One region of the Saccharopolyspora sp. 7B genome, then DNA from elsewhere that is predicted to be linked to it. Evidence: riboswitches for the same ligand, from Rfam matches in the RefSeq annotation. Region 1 holds a riboswitch; each other region holds the start of a gene.
What was found. A riboswitch is a leader RNA that binds a small molecule or an ion and turns the genes downstream of it on or off. The one in region 1 is predicted to bind S-adenosylmethionine.
Positions count from the first base shown of each region.

Region 2: linked by a shared signal. The riboswitch ahead of LCD33_RS17820 (methionine ABC transporter ATP-binding protein) and the one ahead of thrC (threonine synthase) in region 1 are both predicted to bind S-adenosylmethionine.
Region 3: linked by a shared signal. The riboswitch ahead of LCD33_RS11140 (aminotransferase class V-fold PLP-dependent enzyme) and the one ahead of thrC (threonine synthase) in region 1 are both predicted to bind S-adenosylmethionine.

Region 1 is NZ_JAIUKC010000166.1:16,803-24,384, forward strand. It holds gene LCD33_RS23155 (arylsulfatase) at 1-321, opposite strand, end outside; gene lepA (translation elongation factor 4) at 634-2,490, opposite strand; gene LCD33_RS23165 (VOC family protein) at 2,590-2,970, opposite strand; gene LCD33_RS23170 (cold-shock protein) at 3,065-3,268, opposite strand; gene LCD33_RS23175 (TSUP family transporter) at 3,527-4,333, opposite strand; gene rpsT (30S ribosomal protein S20) at 4,562-4,822, shown strand; gene holA (DNA polymerase III subunit delta) at 5,025-6,008, opposite strand; SAM riboswitch class I at 6,115-6,242, shown strand; gene thrC (threonine synthase) at 6,255-7,523, shown strand.
Region 2 is NZ_JAIUKC010000110.1:19,748-27,329, forward strand. It holds gene LCD33_RS17795 (DUF4185 domain-containing protein) at 1-27, shown strand, start outside; gene LCD33_RS17800 (TatD family hydrolase) at 96-941, shown strand; partial or broken gene LCD33_RS17805 (transglycosylase family protein) at 1,238-1,501, shown strand; gene LCD33_RS17810 (transglycosylase family protein) at 2,218-3,774, shown strand; gene rsmA (16S rRNA (adenine(1518)-N(6)/adenine(1519)-N(6))-dimethyltransferase RsmA) at 3,936-4,811, shown strand; SAM riboswitch class I at 5,015-5,104, shown strand; gene LCD33_RS17820 (methionine ABC transporter ATP-binding protein) at 5,372-6,394, shown strand; gene LCD33_RS17825 (methionine ABC transporter permease) at 6,391-7,074, shown strand; gene LCD33_RS17830 (MetQ/NlpA family ABC transporter substrate-binding protein) at 7,174-7,582, shown strand, end outside.
Region 3 is NZ_JAIUKC010000058.1:9,819-17,400, forward strand. It holds gene LCD33_RS11110 (YggS family pyridoxal phosphate-dependent enzyme) at 1-28, shown strand, start outside; gene LCD33_RS11115 (cell division protein SepF) at 100-750, shown strand; gene LCD33_RS11120 (YggT family protein) at 770-1,069, shown strand; gene LCD33_RS11125 (DivIVA domain-containing protein) at 1,117-1,944, shown strand; gene LCD33_RS11130 (hypothetical protein) at 2,062-2,538, shown strand; gene ileS (isoleucine--tRNA ligase) at 2,936-6,124, shown strand; SAM riboswitch class IV at 6,249-6,363, shown strand; gene LCD33_RS11140 (aminotransferase class V-fold PLP-dependent enzyme) at 6,435-7,582, shown strand, end outside.

The DNA.
Region 1 (7,582 bases):
CGAGTGGTGGTTGCGGCCGGTCAGCAGCGCCTGGCGCGTCGGCGAGCAGATCGCGGTGACGTGGAACCGGGAGTAGCGCAGGCCGCCGTCGGCGAGCCGCTGCGCGGTGGGCATCTCGCACGGTCCGCCGAACGAACTGGACGCACCGAAACCCATGTCGTCGATGAGCACCAGCACGACGTTCGGCGCGCCCGCAGGGGCGTTCAGCGGCTGAGCGGGGGTGAAGGCCGGGTTCTGGTCGCGCGCGTCGAGCGCGGTGACGGCGGTGGGCGGGGCGTCCGGGATCGGCAGGTGTTCACGCGATACGTCGGATGCTCCCATGTGCGACCTCCTGTGCGGTGCGGCGGACGAGCACGGGAGACGGCGAAACCGCAAGCGGCGCAACGGTTTCCGCGTCCCCGCGGTGCGGCTCGAATGCTAGTCGGCGAACCGCCGCGAGCAAGGGTTCCCACGGGCCGGACGCCGCTGGTCAGCGAGTCCCGGACCACATCCGCACAAGATCACCGCAGGTGGCGGAGGTCCGCGGCGGAGGGCAGACCGATTCGCGATGCGCGCCATAGCCGGCGGCTATGGGTACGGCGAACCGACCCCGCCGTCCGCACCACCGCGGAGCGGAGCTCCACCGCGGACGCGTCACTTCTTGGACTTGGACTTGTCGTCCTTCCCGGCCGACTCGTCGGTGGACAGCGCCGCGACGAAGGCCTCCTGCGGGACCTCGACCCGCCCGATGGTCTTCATCCGCTTCTTGCCCTCCTTCTGCTTCTCCAGCAGCTTGCGCTTCCGGCTGATGTCACCGCCGTAGCACTTGGCGAGCACGTCCTTGCGGATGGCGCGGATCGTCTCGCGGGCGATCACCCGCGAACCGATCGCGGCCTGGATCGGCACCTCGAACTGCTGACGCGGGATGAGCTCGCGCAGCTTCGAGGTCATCTTGGTGCCGTAGGAGTAGGCGGAGTCCTTGTGCACGATGGCGCTGAACGCGTCCACCGGTTCGCCCTGCAGCAGGATGTCCACCTTGACCAGCTGCGAGCTCTGCGTGCCCGCCTCCTCGTAGTCCATCGACGCGTAGCCGCGCGTGCGGGACTTGAGGTGGTCGAAGAAGTCGAAGACGATCTCGGCGAGCGGCAGCGTGTAGCGCAGCTCGACCCGGCTCTCCGAGAGGTAGTCCATGCCTTCGAGGCGGCCGCGCCTGCTCTGGCACAGCTCCATGATGGTGCCGACGAACTCGGACGGGGCGATCACGGTGCACTTCGCGATCGGCTCGTGGATCTCGCCGATCTTGGCTTCCGGCCAGTCGGACGGGTTCGTGACCTCGATGTCCTCGCCCTCTTCGAGCTTCACCTGGTAGACGACGTTGGGCGCCGTCGAGATCAGGTTCAAGCCGAACTCGCGCTCCAGCCGGTCCCGGGTGATCTCCAGGTGCAGCAGGCCGAGGAAACCGCAGCGGAAGCCGAAGCCCAGCGCGCCCGAGGTCTCCGGCTCGTAGGTCAGCGCGGCGTCGTTGAGCTGCAGCTTGTCCAGCGCCTCGCGCAGGATCGGGTAGTCCGAGCCGTCCACCGGGTACAGCCCGGAGTAGACCATCGGCTTCGGTTCGCGGTAGCCACCGAGCGCCTCGGTCGCGCCCTTGCGCTCCGCGGTCACCGTGTCGCCGACCTTGGACTGGCGGACGTCCTTCACCCCGGTGATCAGGTAGCCGACCTCGCCGACGCCGAGCCCGGCGGAGGGCTTCGGGTCCGGCGAGATGATGCCGACTTCGAGCAGCTCGTGCGTCGCGTCGGTCGACATCATCCGGATCCGCTGCCGCGGCGTGATCTTGCCGTCGACGACGCGGATGTAGGTCACCACGCCGCGGTAGGTGTCGTACACCGAGTCGAAGATCATCGCGCGAGGCGGCGAGTCGTGCACGCCCTGCGGGGCGGGGATCTGGCGGACCACCTCGTCGAGGACCTCGCCGACGCCCTCACCGGTCTTCGCCGACACCCGCAGCACGTCGGTGGGCTCGCAGCCGATGATGTGCGCCAGCTCGGCCGCGTACTTGTCCGGCTCCGCCGCGGGCAGGTCGATCTTGTTCAGCACCGGGATGATCTGGAGGTCGTGCTCCATCGCCAGGTACAGGTTCGCCAAGGTCTGCGCCTCGATGCCCTGCGCGGCGTCGACCAGCAGGATCGCGCCTTCGCAGGCGGCCAGCGAGCGGCTGACCTCGTAGGTGAAGTCGACGTGCCCCGGGGTGTCGATCATGTGCAGCACGTGGTCGACGCCGTCCACGGCCCAGGGCAACCGCACGTTCTGCGCCTTGATCGTGATGCCGCGTTCCCGCTCGATGTCCATCCGGTCGAGGTACTGCGCCCGGTACGCCCGCTCGCCCAACACCCCGGTGAGCTGCAACATCCGGTCGGCCAGCGTCGACTTGCCGTGGTCGATGTGCGCGATGATGCAGAAGTTCCGGATGCGCTCCGGGTCCGTGAAGGTGGTGTCGGCGAAGCTGCTCACTCGGTGTTCCTTGGGATCTCGGGGTCCTCGCGGGGCGCGCGTGCAACCCACATCGTCCCACGCGGCGACCGGCCGCCGGTGCCCAACTCCGGGGGTGGCTCAGCGCGGCCGCTGGTCGGCGCGGATCGGATGGTCCGCCGGCACCTCGACGAGCACGATCCGCGTGCCGTCCGGGTCGACGATCCACGCCTCGTCCAGACCCCACGGCTGCCGGGCCGGTTCGGCCTCCACGGTGACTCCCAGCTCGGCGAGCCGGTCGAACTCGGCGCGCAGGTCCCGCACCTGCATCCACAGCACCTGGTCGGGGCTGGGGCCGTGCTCGCCGCGACCGGAGATCTCCAGGAACCCCTGCCCGAGGAAGAACACCGTGCCACCCGGGAACTCGCGGGAGATCGCCAGCCCGAGCACGTCTCGGTAGAAGCGCAGCGAGCCCTCCGGGTCGCGCGGGTGCAAGATCGTGCGGCTGTTGACGACGTCCATGGCTCCCGTTGTACCGCGCCACCCCGCCCAGGGCCGAAAAAACGGCGGGCCCCCACCTCGAAGGTGGAGGGCCCGCCGAAGCGGATCACCGCACTCAGACCGCGCGAACGCCGCTGGCCTGCGGGCCCTTCTGGCCCTGGGTGATCTCGAAGGTCACGGTCTGGTTCTCCTCGAGGGTGCGGAAGCCGTTGCCCTCGATGGCCGAGTAGTGGACGAAGACGTCCGGGCCGCCACCGTCGGGGGAGATGAAGCCGAAGCCCTTCTCGGAGTTGAACCACTTCACAGTGCCCTGTGCCATCTCTGTCTCCTCACAGCTGATGAGTAACCGGTGCTCGCACCGCGCGAGCACCGGGGCCTAGTCCAGACGGCGAACTCTCCAGCTTGCGCTCAGGACAGAGTCGCGCCCGCAACTTTCGCGAGCGTGTCGAACACGAACACAAAAATCGGCCGACTCATACAACCACACCCCGGGCGGGATCATTCCCGCGACCCGCCGGTGTTCTCGATCTCACATCACGCCTGACGTGGAGTCTTGACTGATCGTCCCGGAACGGGCTCACAGCCCGGATGCGAGCTTCCAGCCGAGGCTGGCCACCAGCGCCACGACGACGGTGAGGAAGACCTTCCGCACGAACACCGACCCGCGGCTGGACGCCAGCGCCGCGCCCAGCACGCTGCCGCTCGCGTTGCTCACCGCCATCACCAGCGCCAACCCCCACAGGATCTTGCCTGCGGCGATGAAGAACAGCAGCGCCCCGAGGTTGGTGGCCACGTTGACGATCTTCGCGGTGGCCGAGGCCCCCACGAACGCGAAGCCGACCAGCCCCACGAGCAGGAAGACCAGGAACGAGCCGGTGCCCGGGCCCGCGATGCCGTCGTAGAAACCGATCACCAGGCCGCCCGCGACCATCACCCAGGTCTGCTGGACCGGCCCGAAGCGCGGCGCCGCGACCGACCCCAGGTCTGGTTTGCGCCACGTGTAGATGCCGACCCCGACCAGGGCCACCAGCACCACCACGGTCAGCACCGTCTGCGGCAGCGACGCGGCGAACACGGCGCCACCCAGGGCGCCAAGGAAGGCGACGGCCGCCATCGGCAACGCGCTGCGCCACGGCACCGGGGTCCGCTTCGCGTAGGTCCACGCGGCCGCCGTGGTGCCCGCGACCGCGGCGAGCTTGTTCGTCCCGAGCGAGTAGATGATGTTGCCGCCTGGCACCAGCAGCAGCATCGCTGGCAGCTGGATCAGGCCGCCGCCTCCGACGATGGCGTCCAGCGCGCCGGCCAGGAACGCCGCGCAGCACAGGAAGACGAGGCCGGCCAGCGTCAGGTCGGCGAAGCCGGGCCAGCCCAATGCGGTGAACACGGGGCGCGAGCCTATGCCGCCCACCACCGATCGAGTCCCGGCTTGTGAGCGTCCTCGCACCCGGTGCCGACGCGGGTCGCTGCGAGCGCCGTTGCTAGGATCGTCGACCGTGCCGTGCGGCATTCCGCCAGGGAGGAAAGCTGCGCACGCCGTGGGCCCTCGGCCCCGGTGCGGCAGCGCCGATTCAGCGCGGCACGACTGAATCCGAACGAGGAAAGAGGCGCCCCAGTGGCCAACATCAAGTCTCAGATGAAGCGGATCAAGACCAACGAGCGCAACCGCCTGCGCAACAAGTCGGTGAAGTCCTCGGTCAAGACCGCCATTCGCAAGTTCCGCGAGGCCGTTGCCGCCGGCGACAAGGACAAGGCCCTGGAGCTGCAGCGCGCCGCCTCGCGCACCCTGGACAAGGCCGCCGGCAAGGGTGTCATCCACGCCAACCAGGCCGCGAACAAGAAGTCGGCGCTGGCGCAGGCCGTCAACAAGCTCTGAGCCCGAGCGCGGCCGGACCTTCGTCCGGCACGCGCACCGGCCCGAGACGGGGTCCGTTCCCACGGGAACGGGCCCCGCCTCGCGTTCGGGGCCGAAGCGTCTGGCGGGTTGGCGCTGAGATCGGGCTCTCGGGCGACTCCGGGCGCTCGGCACCGGGCACCGGGCACCGGCGGCGATCGTCGCCCTGGTGGCGTGTGCCGGGTCAGTTCCGGGAGGAGTGCAGCTCGACCAGCCGCAGCACCGTGCGCTCCAGCGCGTGGTCCGCGTCGGCGGCCATGCCCTTGACGTCCGCGTTGAGCACGGCGACCGCGCGCAGCGCCTCGGCCACGGTGGCGCTGCTCCAGCCCCTGGCCTGCGCCTGCGCCTTCTTCACCTTCCACGCGGGCATGCCCAGGTCTCCGGCGAGGCGGAACGGGTCCCCCCGGCCGTAGGCGGCGACCCGGCCGATGGTGCGCACCGAGTCGGCCAGCGCGTCCGCGATCAGCACGTGCGCCACGCCGAGCTGCAACGCCCAGCGCAGCGCCTCCAGCGCGCCGGCCAGATCACCGGTGACGGCCTTCTCGGCCACCACGAAACCGGTCACCTCGGCACGGCCGCGGTGGTAGCGGCGCACCTCCGACTCGTCGATCTTGCCGCCGGTGTCGGCCACCAGCTGCGAGGCCGCGGAGGACAGCTCGCGCAGGTCGAAGCCGACCGTCTCGATCAGCGCGCCGACACCCGCGGCGTCGATGCGGCCACCCGCGCGCCGCACCTCGTCCTTGACGAACGCCTCCCGCTGCGGCCCCTTCGTGATCTTGTTGCACTCGGTGACGCGGGCGTTGAGCTTGCGCAACGCGCTCGGCAGCTCCTTGGCGTTCTTCCCGCGACCACCGCCGCTGTGCACGATCACCAGCACCACGCCGTCCGCGGGCTGCCGCGCGTGCGACAGGATCGCCTCGGCGATCTCCTTGCCCGCGTCCTGGGCCGCTTCGAGCGCCACCACGCGCCCTTCGGCGAACAGCGAGGGGCTCAGCAGCTCGTCGAGCTCCGGCGGGGTGAGTTCACTCACCTTGATCCTGCGCAGCTCCGTTTCCGGGTCGGCGGCGCGGGCAGCGCCGACCGCCTCCCACAGAGCGCGCTCCACCAGCAGTTCCTCGTCTCCGAGGATCAGGTACAGCGGATCGCAGACCACCGACGGCGAACTCATGGGGGCATCGTCCCACGACCCTGCGACACCACCGCCGTTCCCGTGCGCCGACCCCGTGCTGGCCAGGACGCGGCGGCCTCCCGTAACGTTGCAGCCACAACCGAATAGCTCATCCAGAGGGGCAGAGGGAACGGCCCGATGAAGCCCCGGCAACCATCTCGACCTTTCGCGGCATTCGCGAGGTAGTCGAAGAAATTGGTGCCAACTCCGACCCGCCCGCGGGACAGATGAGGAAAGGACCTCGCGATGACCGCTGCCGCCCATGCCCCGAACTCCACCGGCAAGACCTACGACCTCGGTCCGGCCGTCGAGCTGGTGTCGAAGGAAGAGGGCCACCGCCAGCCCCTGGCTCCCGAGTTCGTGTCCCTGGAGGACTTCTCGCCGCTGGAGGTCGCCTACGACTTCGGGCGCGTCCGCCGCGAGGACATCGAGGCAGGCCCCCGCTCCATCTGGCGCTACAAGAAGCTGCTGCCGGTGCCGACGAACGTCGAGGAGCACCCGAACACCGAGCCCGGCTGTACCAGGCTGGTGCGCGCGGACAACCTCGCGAAGGCGCTCGGCGTCAAGCGGATCTGGATCAAGGACGACACCGGCAACCCGACGCACTCGTTCAAGGACCGCGTGGTCGCCGTCGCGCTGGCCGCCGCCCGCGAGTTCGGGTTCAAGGTGCTGGCCTGCCCGTCCACCGGCAACCTCGCCAACGCCGTCGCCGCTGCCGCCGCCCGTGCCGGCTGGGACTCGGTGGTCCTCGTCCCGTCCAACCTGGAGCGGGCCAAGATCCTGATGAGCGCGGTCTACGACGGCTCGCTGCTCGCGGTGGACGGCAACTACGACGACGTGAACCGGCTGGCGACCGAGCTCGCCGCCGAGCACGAGGACTGGGCGTTCGTCAACGTCAACGTGCGGCCGTACTACTCGGAGGGTTCCAAGACCCTCGGGTTCGAGGTCGCCGAGCAGCTCGGCTGGCGGCTGCCGGAGCAGATCGTGGTGCCCATCGCATCCGGCTCGCAGCTGACCAAGGTGGACAAGGGCTTCCGCGAGCTCGGGCAGACCGGCCTGGTCGAGCAGAGCCCGTACCGGATCTTCGGTGCGCAGGCCCACGGCTGCTCGCCGGTCGCCAGCGCGTTCAAGCAGAACCACGACGTGGTGCAGCCGGTGCGGCCGGACACCATCGCGCGTTCGCTGGCCATCGGCGCCCCCGCGGACGGCCCGTACGTGCTGGACGTGGTCCGGCGCACCGGCGGGGCCATCGAGGACGTCACCGACGAAGAGGTCGTCGCGGGCATCCGGCTGCTGGCCCGCACCGAGGGGATCTTCGCCGAGACCGCCGGTGGCGTCACCGTGGCGACCGCGAAGAAGCTCATCGAGGCCGGTCAGATCGACCCGGACCAGGAGACGGTGCTGCTCATCACCGGCGACGGCCTCAAGACGCTGGACGCCGTGCAGGACCAGGTCGGTCCGAAGGCGACGGTCGCCCCGAACACCGATGCCGTGAACGAGGCCCTCGGCCTGTGATCGGTGGGGGGGGGGGGGGGGGGGGGGGGGGGGGGGGGGGGGGGGGGGGGGGGGGCGCG
Region 2 (7,582 bases), on a different contig from region 1:
TCCTTCCTGCGCGCCGACCTGGAATGACCCCGTCCGGTCGGGCTCCGCGCGGACCGTAGGCTCGCCGGTGGCACGACCGACCGAGGGGTTTGACGGTGAGCAAGAAGGACAAGAAGGAACGGCCGCCGGTGCCGGAGGCGCTGCCCGCGCCCGCGGTGGACGCGCACACCCACCTCGACGCGTGCGGCGCGAAGACCGCCGAGGACGTGCGCACCCTGGTCGACCGCGCCGAAGCCGCCGGGATCACCCGGGTGATCACCGTCGCCGACGACCTCGAGGCCGCGCGCTGGGCCGCCGAGGCCGCCACCTGGGACGACCGCGTGTTCGCCGCGGTGGCGCTGCACCCGACCAGGGCCGAGGACCTCACCGACGCCGCCCGGGAGGTGCTGGCGGAGCTGGCCGAGCGGCCGCGGGTCGTGGCGATCGGCGAGACCGGGCTGGACTACTACTGGGACTTCTCCTCGCCGGCATCGCAGCACGAGGCGTTCCGCTGGCACATCGACCTGGCCAAGCGCACCGGCAAGCCGTTGATGATCCACGACCGGGAGGCGCACGAGGACATCCTGCGCATCCTGACCGAGGAGGGGTCGCCGGAGGCGGTGGTCTTCCACTGCTTCTCCGGGGACGCGGAGTTCGCCCGCGCCTGCGTGGACCGCGGCTACGTGCTCTCGTTCGCGGGCACCGCGACCTTCCGCAACGCCAACGCGGCCGGCCTGCGCGAGGCGGCCCGGCTGGTGCCGGTGGAGCAGATGCTGGTGGAGACCGACGCGCCGTTCCTCACCCCGCACCCGTTCCGCGGGCGCCCCAACGAGCCCTACTGCGTCAATTACACCCTTCGAGAGCTCGCGGAACTGCGCGGAGCCGATCTCGCGGAACTCGCCGTGGCCACCACCGCCACGGCAGAGCGGATCTTCCGCCTCGATCAGGTAGGAACCGGCTGACCTGCGCTGACTGAGCGTGCCCTGCCGTCGTGCCGGGCGCGCGCACTGACTTGCGACCGCGACCCGGCGACCTAGCGTCCCCTGCGGAAGCCGGGGGCGGCCCCGCTCGGCGATCGGCCACAGTGGACCCGACAGGTCCGCGGCAGGCGCCGGGACCGCTGCCCGGAGGCACGGCAGTCAGGACCTGTATGCGCATCCGTGGCATCACCAGGATCGGAATCGCCGCCGCGATCACGCTGTGCGGCGCGCCGCTCGCGACCGCGGCACCCGCCCCCGAGCGCAGCGGTGACGCCGGAGAACCCCGCACCGCGCAGGTGTGGGACCGGCTGGCGCAGTGCGAATCCGGCGGGAACTGGGCCACCAACAGCGGGAACGGCTACTACGGCGGGCTCCAGTTCGACCGCAGCACGTGGGCGGCCTACGGTGGCGAGGGCTTCGCCCGCTACCCGCACCGCGCCTCGCGCGAGCAGCAGATCTCGGTGGCGAGCGCGCTGCGCGACGACCGCGGCGGCTACGGGGCCTGGCCGGCGTGCGCCCGGAAGCTCGGGCTCCCGCGTTGAGCGCTCCTGCTCCGAACGGCGTCCCGAAGCGCCGCTGAACGGCTCGACCGCCGGAGATCGCCCGGGAGTGTGAGGAAGTGAGGTTCCTCATCACCCACCGCGTCCGGACGGTCGTTGCCGCCGCCGGCGCGGGCGGCGGGAGATGACCGCTCTCTCCCGTCGCCCGCCCCCCACCCGCCGTCCCGGCGCCCGAGCCGGATCCGCTGATCGGGGCGACTGGTGATCCGCTCACCAGGGACGATCAAACCGTCCACTGGGGACGAAGCGGTCGATCTCGGCACGGAGCGGCGAAACCGCGGCGGTGGTGGGAAAACTGGCAGCGGTTCGCGGTCGATCACTCGACCCGATCACCGACGGTGCACGGTTGCGCGGCAAATCGGCGTAACCCAGGTCACACCGCCGGGGGGCCCCTTGGCGGGCCCGCGGGATCACGCTAGAGTCTCGGCCTCGTAACCGATGACAACGAAGTCACGGGAACGCCCGCTAGTCGCCGCCGGGTACGTCGGGGAAGTCGGTGCCACCGATCGAGCTGGGAACGAGACCGGTTCGCATCAGGTATCGGCTGAAGACGGCGCTTGGCTACGGGAGTCGGATACGGAAACGAAGCACGAAGTCGCGCAGCGGCAGGTGAAGGAGTTCGAACCGGACATGCTCGGCGAACTCCCCTCGGTCACCCGCGCGCGGACGGCTTCTCGCTTTCGAGAGGTAGCGACCCTGTGAACGGACGCGGCATCCCCGGTGCCCACGCCAGCTCCACCAGCAGCGATGAACAGCTGGGTGGTGCAGGCCGAGACCACGGCTACTGGGCCGATTCATTCGAGCCCTCGACGGACTGGTTCAGCCCCGTGAGCCCGCAGCAGCAGACCGCGGTCGGCCTGCTCGATCGCGAGAGCGATGCGGAGATCACCGCCGAGCAGCCCTTCGCCCCCATCAGCGACCGGTACCCGGCGCAGGACCACCCGAGCTTCCCGCCCGGCGCGCTGGAGATCACGCCGGACGACGTGCTCGAAGCGCTCGGACCGCAGGCCGACGAGATGCTCGCGACTGCCGACATCGACGTCGACGAGCTCATCCGGCTCATCAACGCAGAGACCGTGGTCATGCCGCCGCTGGTCCTGCCCGACGAGCTCGGTGAACCGCAGGCGCAGCCCTCCCCGGAGGTCGTCGAAGCGATCACCTCGTGGAAGCAGCGCTTCCTCAAGGGCGCGGTCGCCGCGGTCATCCTCACCCTGACCGGCTCCGGCGGTGCCGCCGCCGCGATGGACAAGTCCGTCACCGTCGAGATCGACGGCAAGGAACGCCAGGTCAACACCTACGAGTCGACCGTCGGCGAAGTCCTCGAGGACGAGGGCATCAGCATCGGCGAGCACGACGCGCTGAGCCCCTCCCCGCAGTCCAAGGTCGGGCACAACGACACGATCACCCTCGACCGCGGCCGCCTGCTGAAGATGACGGTGGACGGCGAGCAGCGCGAGGAGTGGGTCCGGTCGGTGACCGTCGGCCAGGCGCTGCGCCAGCTCGGCGTCGCCGACGACGGCGCCTGGGTCTCCAGCGCGCGCAGCACGGCGGTGCCCGAGCAGGGCATGGACCTGGTGGTCAAGACCGCCAAGGACATCACGATCACCGACGGCGCGGGCGAGCCCCGGCAGCTGACGACCACCGCGGTGACCGTCGACGAGCTGGTGCAGGAGCAGAACCTCCAGCTCGGGCCGGAAGACCACATCACCCCCGGCGGCGACCAGAAGATCACCAGCGGTGCCACGGTGCAGATCGACCGCACCGGCAGCACCGTGATCAACGTGACGGTGCCGATCGAGCCGCCGGTCAAGGAGATCGAAGACGACTCCATGCTCAAGGGCGAGGAGAAGGTCGAGAACCCGGGCACGCCCGGCGAGAAGATCGTCTTCACCCGGGTGAGCACCCGCAACGGCGAGGAGACCGGTCGCGAAGCGGTCGGCGAGAAGATCACCAAGGAGCCGACCGAGAAGGTCGTCCGCGTCGGCACCAAGCAGCCGCCGAACAGCGCCGTCTGGGACAAGCTGGTGCAGTGCGAGGCCGGCGGCAACTGGTCGATCAACAGCGGCAACGGCTACTACGGCGGTCTCCAGTTCGACAAGAGCACCTGGGACGCCTACGGCGGCGACCAGTACGCGGCCTACCCGCACCAGGCCAGCCGGGAACAGCAGATCTCGGTCGCCACGAAGGTGCGCGACGCCCGCGGCGGCAGCTACGGCGCCTGGCCGGGCTGCTCCTCGAAGCTCGGCCTGAGCTGAGCCGCGCCGGGACGGTTCCCGGCTCCCGCGTTCTTCGACCGGTCATCGGCCTCGTGCCGGTGCCCGCTCGTTCGCGTTCCCGGGCCTGCTCGGTGCGGTCCTGATCAGCGCGGGGGAGGGCGGGCGCGGTGCGGGAAGCGGGCGCGGGTAGCTTTGACCTCGTGGAACAGCACGCGAACCAGGCGCGGTTGCTCGGGCCGGCCGATGTTCGCCGGCTGGCGGGGGAACTCGGGATCCGGCCGACGAAACGGCTGGGCCAGAACTTCGTGCACGACTCGAACACGGTGCGCCGCATCGTCGGCGCGGCCGAGCTCACCGCCGAGGACGTGGTGCTGGAGGTCGGGCCCGGGCTGGGCTCGCTGACCTTGGCGTTGCTGCCGGAGGCCGCCGGGGTGGTGGCCGTGGAGATCGATCCGGTGCTCGCCGAGCGGTTGCCGCGCACCGCCGCCGAGTTCGCCCCCGAGCTGTGCGACCGGTTGCGGGTGCTGCCCGCCGACGCGCTGCGGGTGCGGGCCGCCGACTTCGCCGAGCCGCGGCCGACCGCGCTGGTGGCGAACCTGCCGTACAACGTGGCGGTGCCGGTGGTGCTGCACCTGCTGGCGGAGCTGCCGTCGCTGCGCACCGGGCTGGTGATGGTGCAGTCCGAGGTCGCCGACCGGCTGGCCGCGAAACCGGGTGGTCGCACCTACGGGGTGCCGAGCGTGAAGGCCGCGTGGTACGCCGACGTCCGGCGCGCCGGGCCGGTGCCGCGCAACGTGTTCTGGCCGGTGCCGAACGTCGATTCCGGGCTGGTGGCGTTCTCCCGGGTCGATCCGCGGTCGGCGGCGCCGCGGGCGCAGGTGTTCGCGGCGGTGGACGCGGCGTTCGCGCAGCGGCGCAAGACGCTGCGGGCGGCGCTGTCGGGCTGGGCCGGGTCGGCGGCGCGCGCCGAAGAGGTGCTGCGGGCGGCGGGGGTGGATCCGGCGGCGCGGGGCGAGCAGCTCACCGTGGCCGATTTCGCCCGGGTGGCCGAGGCCGCCGGAGAACCGGCGCGCTGACGTTCCGCTGCGTCGCCTCCCTTCGGGACTTCGTTGGTCCGTCCGGAGGGAAAACCGTAGTGTTGATCACATAAGGTCACCGGAATATTCACGGCGGGCCATGCCCCCCTGCTCAACAGGGGGATGTGATTTGTCAAACGATTCCACATAGTGACGGCTTTTGGCTTGCGCCCGTCGACACCGCTGCGTTCTACTATGCGGGAAATCCATCCCGAGCGGCTGAGAGACCTGGCTCCACGACGCCGCAGCAACCACTCCACCGGAGCAGGTGCTAACGCCAGGGTCGATGGAGTTGTGGTGTCTGAAACTCTGCTCGCAGGTGAACGTGCGCCCCGGACCAGCCGCCGGCAGGCCCGCGGCGGTCGCGCTCGCGTCGGATCCGGTCCGCACGGCCTCGCCTTGACCCAGCGCCGGGTCATCGATCACGGACGCCGCACCACGACGGCCTGTCGCCTCGCCGGCTGACGACCCCAGTCGTCACCGCCCCACCAGGCCCTTCTGTTCCTCCCCGCCCGGCCGCGGCATGCCCGCAGGCCGGCGTGAGCTGATGCGGAGCGATCGTGATCACAGTCGAGAACCTCACCAAGTCCTTCCGGCACGACCAGTCGAGCCGGTCCGACGTCGTCGCCCTCGACGACGTGTCCCTGGAGGTCCCCGCGGGCGCCGTGCTCGGCGTCGTCGGCCCCAGCGGCGCGGGCAAGTCCACCCTCGCCCGGTGCATCGCCCTGCTGGAGAAGCCGGACCGCGGTGCCATCCGGGTCGACGGCACCGACCTCGTGGCCCTCGAAGGCGCCGCGCTGCGCGCCGCCCGCCGCCACATCGGCGTCGTGCCGCAGGGCGACTCGCTGCTGCGGCAGCGGACCGCCGCGGGCAACGTGGCGCTCCCGCTCGAAGCCGCCGGGATGCCCGCACCGCAGCGCCGCAGCCGCGTCGCCGAACTGCTCGACCTGGTGGGGCTCACCGACAAGGCGCCGACCTACCCGGACCGGCTCTCCGGCGGGCAGCGGCAGCGCATCGCGGTCGCCCGCGCGCTGGCCGCCAAGCCCTCGGTGCTGCTGGCCGACGAACCGACCTCGGCGCTGGACCCGGGCACGACCGACTCGGTGCTGACCGTGCTGGACCGGGCGCGTTCTGAACTGGGCGTCACCGTCCTGGTGGTCACCCACGACATGGCCGTGGTGCGGCGCATCGCCGACGACGTGGCCGTGCTCGAAGGCGGGCGCGTCGTGGAGCACGGCAAGGTGCTCGACCTCGTCGCCGAACCCGGCAGCCGGGTCAGCACCAGCCTGCTGCCCGAGACCGACCAGGCGCCCGCCGTGCCCGGAGTGCGGCACGACGTGGTCGCCGAAGTGGTCCTCGTCGGCTTCGCCGCCGTCGGGGCGCTGCTGCCGGAGGCGGCCGCCCGCTTCGGGGTGGAGCTGTCCATCCTCGGCGGCGGGCTCACCCGGCTCGGGGACACCCCGGTGGCGAAGTTCCGCATCGGACTCACCGGCGAGCGGTCCGAGTCGGCCCTGAAGTGGATGGTCGACCGGGACGCGCACGTGCGGCGCACCCCGGTCAGTGTTGATGGAGTCGCGGCGTGAGTGATCCGACCCCCTGGGCGGAAGTAGCGGAGCTGCTCGGCGGTGCCACCGTCGAAACGCTCTACATGGTGCTGGTGGCGACCGTGCTGGCGGTCCTCGGTGGACTGCCGCTCGGCGTGTTCCTGCACCTGAGTTCTCCGGTCGGGCTCAACCCGCGTCCGACGCTGCACCGGATCCTCGGTGTGGTCGTCGACGTGGTGCGGTCCGTGCCGTTCGTGGTGCTGCTGGTGGTGCTGGCCTCCTTCACCAGGTTGTTGGTGGGCACGTCCATCGGCAGCACCGCGGTGATCGTCCCGCTGGTCGTCGGCGCGGTGCCGTTCTTCGCGCGGCTGACGCAGAACGCGTTGCGGGAGGTGAGCTTCACCGTCGTCGAAGCCGCGATCACCACCGGGTCGAGCCGGTGGCGGATCGTGTGGACCGTGCTGCTCGGCGAGGCCCGCGCCGCGCTGGTCGGGGCCGTCGGCGTCACCGCCGTCGCGCTCATCGGCTACGCGGCGATGGCCGGCGCCATCGGCGGCGGAGGTCTCGGGACCACCGCCATCCAGGACGGCTACCAGGCGTACGACGAGCGCGTGCTGTACGGATCGGTGGCGGTGCTGGCCGTGCTGGCCTTCGCCATGCAGCTGCTCACCGACATCACCGCCAAAGCAGTGGACCGCCGCCGCAGCGCGACCGGCTAGGCCCGCAGCTCACCAGGAACACTCCGACGACGGGGACGTGCGATCCCCGCCGGCCGCCGGTGCGCGTCACCGGCCGGCCCTCCAGAAAGGACGCGATCGATGCGTTTTCGCTCCCTGGCCGTGGTGCTCACCGCCGCGACGCTGGCGCTCGCAGGTTGCGGCGGCTCCGGCACGCCCGCCGCGCAGGACCCCGAGGCCCCGCTGACCATCGGCGTCAGCCCGCAGCCGCACGGCGAGATCCTGCAGTTCGTCAAGGACGACCTGGCCGAGAAGGCAGGCATCGAGATCGAGATCGAGAAGTTCGACGACTACAACCGGCCCAACGAGGCCGTCGCCAACGGCGAGCTGGACGCGAACTACTACCAGCACAAGCCGTACCTGGCGGAGTACCAGGCGCAGCGCGGCGGCGAGTTCGAATGGGTGCAGACGGTGCACCTCGAACCGCTGTCGGTCTACTCCAAGAAGGTCCGCTCCCTCCAGGAGCTGCCGAACGGCGCGCGGATCGCGC
Region 3 (7,582 bases), on a different contig from region 1:
GGGAGGGCGGCGGTTAATCTCGCCGTAGCCTGGGCGGAGGGTCGAACGCCGGTCGAACCGCGCTCGGCTCCGGAGGAGTCGCGGAGGAAGGGCACGCCGATGAGCACGATGCACAAGCTGAAGGCCTACTTCGGCATGGTGCCCGCCGACGAGGTCGACGACTTCGACGACGAGCCCTACGGCGACCGGTACGGCGATGCGGGCGAGTACGACGCGCCAGCCGACCGGGTCGGACGGCGGCGCGTCGGAGTGCGCGGCGGCTACCAGGACGAGGCGGCCGCCGACGAGGGATTCGACGATCACGGGCACCGCGAGGCCGCGCACCGGGACACCGGTCACCGCGGCGAGGAGTACCGCGACGTCAAGCCGTCGCGCAGGCAGTGGACGCTGGAGACCGCGGCGCGCACGGCCGCCGAGCGGGAGTCCGTCTCCCGGTTGCGGGCCGTCACCGACACCGGCAGCCACTTCAACTTGAGCAAGATCACAACTCTGCATCCTCGCAGCTACAGCGAGGCCCGCACGATCGGGGAGCAGTACCGGGACGGCACTCCTGTGATCATGAACCTGACGGAGATGGACGAAGCGGACGCCAAGCGTCTGGTCGACTTCGCCGCAGGTCTGGCCTTCGCGATGCGCGGTTCGATCGAGAAGGTCACCAACCGGGTGTTCTTGCTCTCACCCCCGAACGTGGACGTCGCAGCCGAGGACAAGCGCCGCTTGGCCGAGGGTGCCTTTTTCAACTACGGGTGACCGGTGGCAGAGTTGAGCTGTGGAACTGGCGCTGATCGTCCTTTACTACGCGGTCTTCTTCTTCTGGCTGCTGCTCACGGCCCGTATCGTGATCGAGCTCGTCCGGGTGTTCGCCCGCGACTGGCGCCCCGCTGGAGGGGTTGCAATCGCGTTGGAGAGCATCTACACAGTGACCGACCCGCCGATCCGGCTGCTGCGTCGGGTGATCCCGACGGTCCGGATCGGCGGTGTAGGGCTGGACCTATCCATTATGGTGCTGCTGCTGGTTGTGTTCATACTGATGCAGCTGCTGTTGAGACTATGGGCGCAGTCCGGGTAACGGGGAACCCGGGTGACCCGCAGCCGAAGAGTGCGTGAGGTGATCTTGTGGGCTTGACCCCCGCCGACGTGCATAACGTCGCGTTCAGTAAACCGCCGATCGGGAAGCGCGGTTACAACGAGGACGAGGTGGATGCTTTCCTCGACCTGGTTGAAGCCGAGCTCGCCCGGTTGGTGGAGGAGAACAACGACCTGCGGAGCCAGATGGAGCAGCTGGAGGGCCAGCTGCAGACCGCGCAGGTCGATCTCGACGACGCGCGCAGTCAGGCGTCCGCGGTTCCCGCCGCCCCCGCTCCGGTGGAGGAACCGCGTCGGCTCGCGCCGGTCCCGGCTCCCACCGCGGCCGAGCAGACCTCGCCGGGTGGTGACCACCACGTGCAGGCCGCCAAGGTCCTCGGGCTCGCCCAGGAGATGGCGGACCGGCTGACCGGCGAGGCGAAGGCCGAAGCCGACGGCATGCTCTCGGAGGCCCGGACCAAGTCCGAGCAGTTGCTCTCCGACGCCCGGTCGAAGTCGGACAGCATGGTCAACGAGGCGCGCACCCGCGCCGAGACGATGCTCAACGACGCCCGGACCAGGGCCGAGACGCTGGAGCGGCAGGCCAGGGAGAAGGCCGCCGGTCTGGAACGCGACGCGCAGCGCAAGCACGCCGAGGTGATGGGCAACATCACCCAGGAGAAGAACGCGCTGGAGAAGAAGATCGACACCTTGCGCACCTTCGAGCGCGAGTACCGCACCCGGTTGCAGACCTACCTGGAATCGCAGCTGCGTGAACTGCAGGACCGCGGATCGGCGGCACCCGCCGAGAGCGGGAGCCGCGCTGCCGGCCAGCAGAACACCTACAGCTTCGGAGCTCGGGCCGCCGAAGCCGGCTGAGCGGGCCGGTGACCGGATCCGCCGGTCGTGAGCCATCGCGCGGCCCAGGAGCCGCCGGTGGTCGGCTGCGGAGGGGACAAGGGGGTCCCCGCACGGTGCGGTGAAGGGAAGTTCGGCGTGTTGTTGGTAGTGCTGTTCCTGGTCCTGGCGGCCGGTGGCGTGCTGGTGACGTCGGTGCTGGTCCAACGCCCGGAATGGGCGTGGTTGTCGGTGCTGCTCAGCGTGCTGGCCGCGGCACTGCTCGTGGTGGAACGGTTGCGGCGGCGGAGGGAAGCGAGCTCACCGCCGCGGCAACCGGTCTCCGCGGGCGAGGCGGGGCAGGACCCGGCGGCACCGGCCGGCGAGGTCGACGTCGACGAGGAACCGGACGAGGAGGACACCGATGCGGCGGACGCGCTGCTGGTGTCCGAATCGGACGACGAAGTCGTGGTCGTCGACGAACGTCCCCGGTACCACTTGGCGAGCTGCGACTGGCTCGGCGAGCGCGAGGTGCAGGGGCTGCCGGTGAAGGAGGCCCGGGAACTGGGCTTCACGGCCTGCTCCCGCTGCACCCCGGACGCGGTGCTGGCGGGACAGGCGCGCGCCGCGCGCTAGCAGGACCGCCGGGAACGCGGATCCGCCGCGGAGCGCTCAGGGCCCTGGGCGCGGACCGCGGTGGCCGCGGAAAACCGGTGGCGTCGAATGGTTATGCTGAATGCGGGCTGGTCGCCGGGGAGCGACCGGCCCGCATCGGCGTTGATCCGGCCATCACCGGGGAGCCTCCGGAAGAACGGGCGCCGTGCTCCAGCGGGAGCAGCGCCCCAGTAGAACCGGACGGGTCCGGCCCGTGACAGCCGGCAACGAGTGGCCGTCGCGTTCTGCGGCGGCAAGCGGGGTGGTACCGCGGGACGCGGGCGGCCGGATGGTCGCGCGCCGTGTCGTCCCCGTGTGGGCATCGAGTCCGGATGCCCGTGCGGCTGCTGACGACACACCGGCGAGGAGAACACCCGCGATGGCTTACCCGAAGGTCCGATTCGGCGGAACGGCCGCCCCGGAGGACGCGGATCGAGAGGCCCCCCAGGAGCGCGGGGTGGCCGCACAACCGTCGTTCCCGCAGGTCGAGCGGGAAGTGCTGGACTTCTGGTCCGCGGACGGGACGTTCCGGGAGAGCGTGCAGGCCAGGGACGCGGGCGTCAACGGCTCGAACGAGTTCGTCTTCTACGACGGGCCGCCGTTCGCCAACGGCCTGCCGCACTACGGCCACCTGCTCACCGGGTACGTCAAGGACGCGGTGCCGCGCTACCAGACGATGCGCGGCCGCCGGGTGGAGCGCCGCTTCGGCTGGGACTGCCACGGGCTGCCCGCCGAGGTGCAGGCGGAGAAGCAACTCGGCATCACCTCGAAGTCCGAGATCGAGTCGATGGGCGTCGCCGAGTTCAACGACGCCTGCCGCGCCTCGGTGCTGCGCTACACGCGGGAGTGGGAGGACTACGTCACCCGCCAGGCCCGCTGGGTGGACTTCGAGAACGACTACAAGACGCTCGACGTGGACTACATGGAGAGCGTCATGTGGGCGTTCAAGACCTTGTGGGACAAGGGCTTGGTCTACGAGGGCTTCCGGGTGCTCTGGTACTGCTGGCGCTGCGAGACGCCGCTGTCCAACACCGAGACGCGGATGGACGACACCTACCGGCAGCGGCAGGACCCGGCGGTGACGGTGGGCCTGCGGCTCGTCGCGCCGGGCAAGGCGTTCGACGGGGCGCTGGCCCTGGTCTGGACGACGACCCCGTGGACGTTGCCGTCGAACCTCGCGGCCGCGGTGCACCCCGAGGTGGACTACGTGCTGGTGGAGCCCGGCCAGGGCGGGGAGCGCTACGTGCTCGCCGAGGCCCGGCTGGGCGCGTACGCGCGGGAGCTCGGCGAGGACGTCGCCGACCGCGTCGTCGCCCGGTTCACCGGCGCCGAGCTGATCGGCACGAGCTACCGGCCGCCGTTCGACTTCTTCGCCGGGCGACCCAACGCCCACCAGGTGCTGCCCGCCGACTACGTCACCACCGAGGACGGCACCGGTGTCGTGCACATCGCGCCCGCCTTCGGTGAGGAGGACAAGGCCGTCACCGACGCGCACGACATCGAACCGGTCGTCCCGGTCGACGCGCGGGGCCGGTTCACCGCCGAGGTCGCGCCGTACGAGGGCCAGCAGGTCTTCGAGGCGAACAAGCAGATCATCCGGGATCTCAAGGAAGCCGGGCTGCTGCTGCGGCACGAGACCTACGACCACCCGTACCCGCACTGCTGGCGCTGCGACAACGCGCTGATCCAGCGGGCCCTGTCGTCCTGGTTCGTGGCCGTCACCCGGTTCCGGGACCGCATGGTCGAGCTCAACCAGCAGATCAACTGGGTGCCGGGGCACATCCGGGACGGCCAGTTCGGCAAGTGGCTGTCCAACGCCCGCGACTGGAACATCTCGCGGAACCGGTTCTGGGGTTCGCCGATCCCGGTGTGGACCTCGGACGACCCGGCGTACCCGCGCACCGACGTGTACGGCTCGCTGGACGAGCTGGAGCGCGACTTCGGGGTACGGCCCGCCGACCTGCACCGCCCGAACATCGACGAGCTGACCCGGCCGAACCCGGACGACCCGACCGGCGCGTCCACGATGCGGCGGGTGCCGGAGGTGCTGGACTGCTGGTTCGAGTCCGGGGCGATGCCGTTCGCGCAGGTCCACTACCCGTTCGAGAACTCCGACTGGTTCGAGCACCACTACCCGGGCGACTTCATCGTCGAGTACAACGGCCAGTCCCGCGGCTGGTTCTACCTGCTGCACGTGCTGGCCACCGCGCTGTTCGACCGGCCCGCGTTCTCCAACGTGGTCGCGCACGGCATCGTGCTCGGCGACGACGGCATGAAGATGTCGAAGTCGAAGAACAACTACCCGGACGTGAACGAGGTCTTCGACCGCGACGGTTCGGACGCGATGCGCTGGTTCCTGATGGCGAGCCCGATCCTGCGCGGCGGAGACCTGGTGGTCACCGAGCGCGGCATCCGGGACGCGGTGCGCCAGGCGGTGCTGCCGCTGTGGAACTCCTGGTACTTCCTGGCGTTGTACGCCAACGCCGAAGGAGTCGAGGGCCGGTTCCGGGTGGACAGCGAGCACGTGCTGGACCGCTACGTGCTCGCCAAGGCGCACGAGCTGGTCGGCGACGTGCAGGCCGCGATGGACGTGTTCGACCCGGCCGGGGCGTGCGCCGCTGTCCGCGACTTCCTGGAGGTGCTGACCAACTGGTACGTGCGCCGCTCCCGGGACCGGTTCTGGGCCGGGGACGCCGACGCCATCGACACCCTGCACACCGTGCTGGAGGTGACCTGCCGGGTGGTGGCGCCGCTGCTGCCGCTGACCGCGGAAGCGGTGTGGCGCGGGCTCACCGGCGGCCGCTCGGTACACCTGTCGGACTGGCCGCTGGTCGACGAGCTGCCTGCCGACGCGGCGCTGGTCTCCGCGATGGACCGGGTGCGGCAGGTGTGCTCCTCGGCGCTGGCGCTGCGGAAGTCGAACTCGCGCCGCGTCCGGCTGCCGCTGGCGAAGCTGGTCGTGGCCATGCCGGAGGCCGAGTCGCTGCGGCCGTTCGTCGACCTGGTCCGGGACGAGGTGAACGTCAAGGAGGTCGAGCTGACCACCGACGTCGCCGCGCACGGCCGGTTCGAGATCGCCGTGAACGCCCGCGCCGCCGGACCTCGGCTGGGCAAGGACGTGCAGCGGGTGATCAAGGCCGTGAAGTCCGGTGACTGGACCCGCAACGCGGCCGGGGCCGTGGTCGCCGACGGCACCGAACTGCAGGAGGGCGAGTTCACCGAGCGGCTGGTGTCCACCGACTCCGGTGCCGCGGCCGCGTTGCCGGGCGGCGCCGGGATGGTGGTGCTGGACTGCGACGTCACCCCGGAGCTGGCCGCCGAAGGCGTGGCCCGCGACCTGGTGCGCGTCGTGCAGCAGGCGCGCCGGGACGCCGGTTTCGAGATCTCCGACCGCATCCGCGTCGAGGTCTCCGCGCCGGCCGAGGTGCTGGCCGCCGTGGACGCGCACCGCGAGTTCATCGCCGCCGAAACGCTCGCCGACGCCGTGTCCGAGGGCGCGGCCGCGGGTGGTTCCGCGGGCAGCGTCGGGGACGGCGTGGACGTCTCGGTCGCCGTCGAACGGGTCTGATCGGTCGCCGCCGGGCGGGTCCGCGGGAACCACCGCGGATCCGCCCGGACGGGCGTGGCGCACCTCCCACTTCGCACGGGGTGGTTGCGCGCGGCGGGGGCGATCCCTAGTCTTCTCCGTCGAAGGTCATGAGTGCCAGCGGGAAACCCCGGTTTGCTGGCCGGCAACCCTCCTACCGCGGTGGGGTGCCCCGGGTGAGGACCTGGCCGATCGCGCAGGGCGATCGGCAAGCGCGGGCCCCGAATGCTCCGGGCCCGGTGAGGCCCTAGGAGGCATCGTGTCGTCAGCCGTCCGCTCCGCCACCGGCGAGATCGCCGAAACCCCGATCTGGTCCGTCGTGGACTCCGTTCCCGCGGTCCCCGCGGTCGTCGGCGCGCAGCTGCGGGTTCCGCTGGTCACCGGCGGTTCCGCCGAGTACGCCAACCTGGACCACGGGGCCAGCGCGCCTTGCCTGAACGCGGTGCGCGACGCCGTGAACGAGCTGCTGCCCTGGTACGCCAGCGTGCACCGCGGCGCCGGGTTCGCCTCCCAGGTGTGCACCCGGGTCTACGAGGGGGCGCGGGAGACGCTGCGCCGGTTCGTCGGCGCCCGCCGCACCGATTCGGTGATCTTCACCCGGAACACCACCGACGCGCTGAACCTGCTGGCCGCCGCGCTTCCCGCGGACACCTCGGTGGTCGTGTTCGACACCGAGCACCACGCGGCGCTGCTGCCGTGGGCGGGGGAGCGGGTGCACCACCTCGGCATCCCGGAGAGCCCGCAGGAGGCGGTGCGACTGCTCGACGCCGCGCTCGCCGAGTGCGCCGACGGGCCGAAGCTGGCCGTGCTCACCGGGGCGTCCAACGTGACCGGCGAGCTGTGGCCGGTCGCCGAGCTCGCCCGCGTCGCCCGCGAGCACGGCGCCCGCACCGTGCTCGACGCCGCCCAGCTCGCCCCGCACCGCCCGGTGCGCATCGCCGACCTCGGCGTGGACCACGCCGTGCTGTCCGGGCACAAGCTCTACGCCCCGTTCGGCGCGGGAGCGCTCATCGGCCGCGACGACTGGCTGGACCGGGCCGAGCCGTACCTGGCCGGCGGCGGCGCCACCCGATCGGTCCCCGACGCGGGCGAGATCGACTGGAACACCGGTCCGGAGCGGCACGAGGCCGGTTCGCCGAACACCGTCGGGGTGCACGCGCTCGCCAAGGCCTGCGAGGTGCTCGCCGAGCACGCCGAGGCGATCGAGGGGCACGAGGACCTGCTGCTGCGCAGGCTCCGCGCCGGGCTCGCCACCGTTCCCGGGCTGCGCGAGCTGGGTCTGTTCGGCCCCGAGCACGACCGGGTCGGCGTGGTCAGCTTCACCGTGGACGGCCAGGACCCCGGGCTGCTGGCGGCGGCGCTGTCCGCGGAGCACGGCATCGGCGTGCGGGACGGGCTGTTCTGCGCGCACCGGGCCGTGCGGCACCTGCTGGCGGGCAC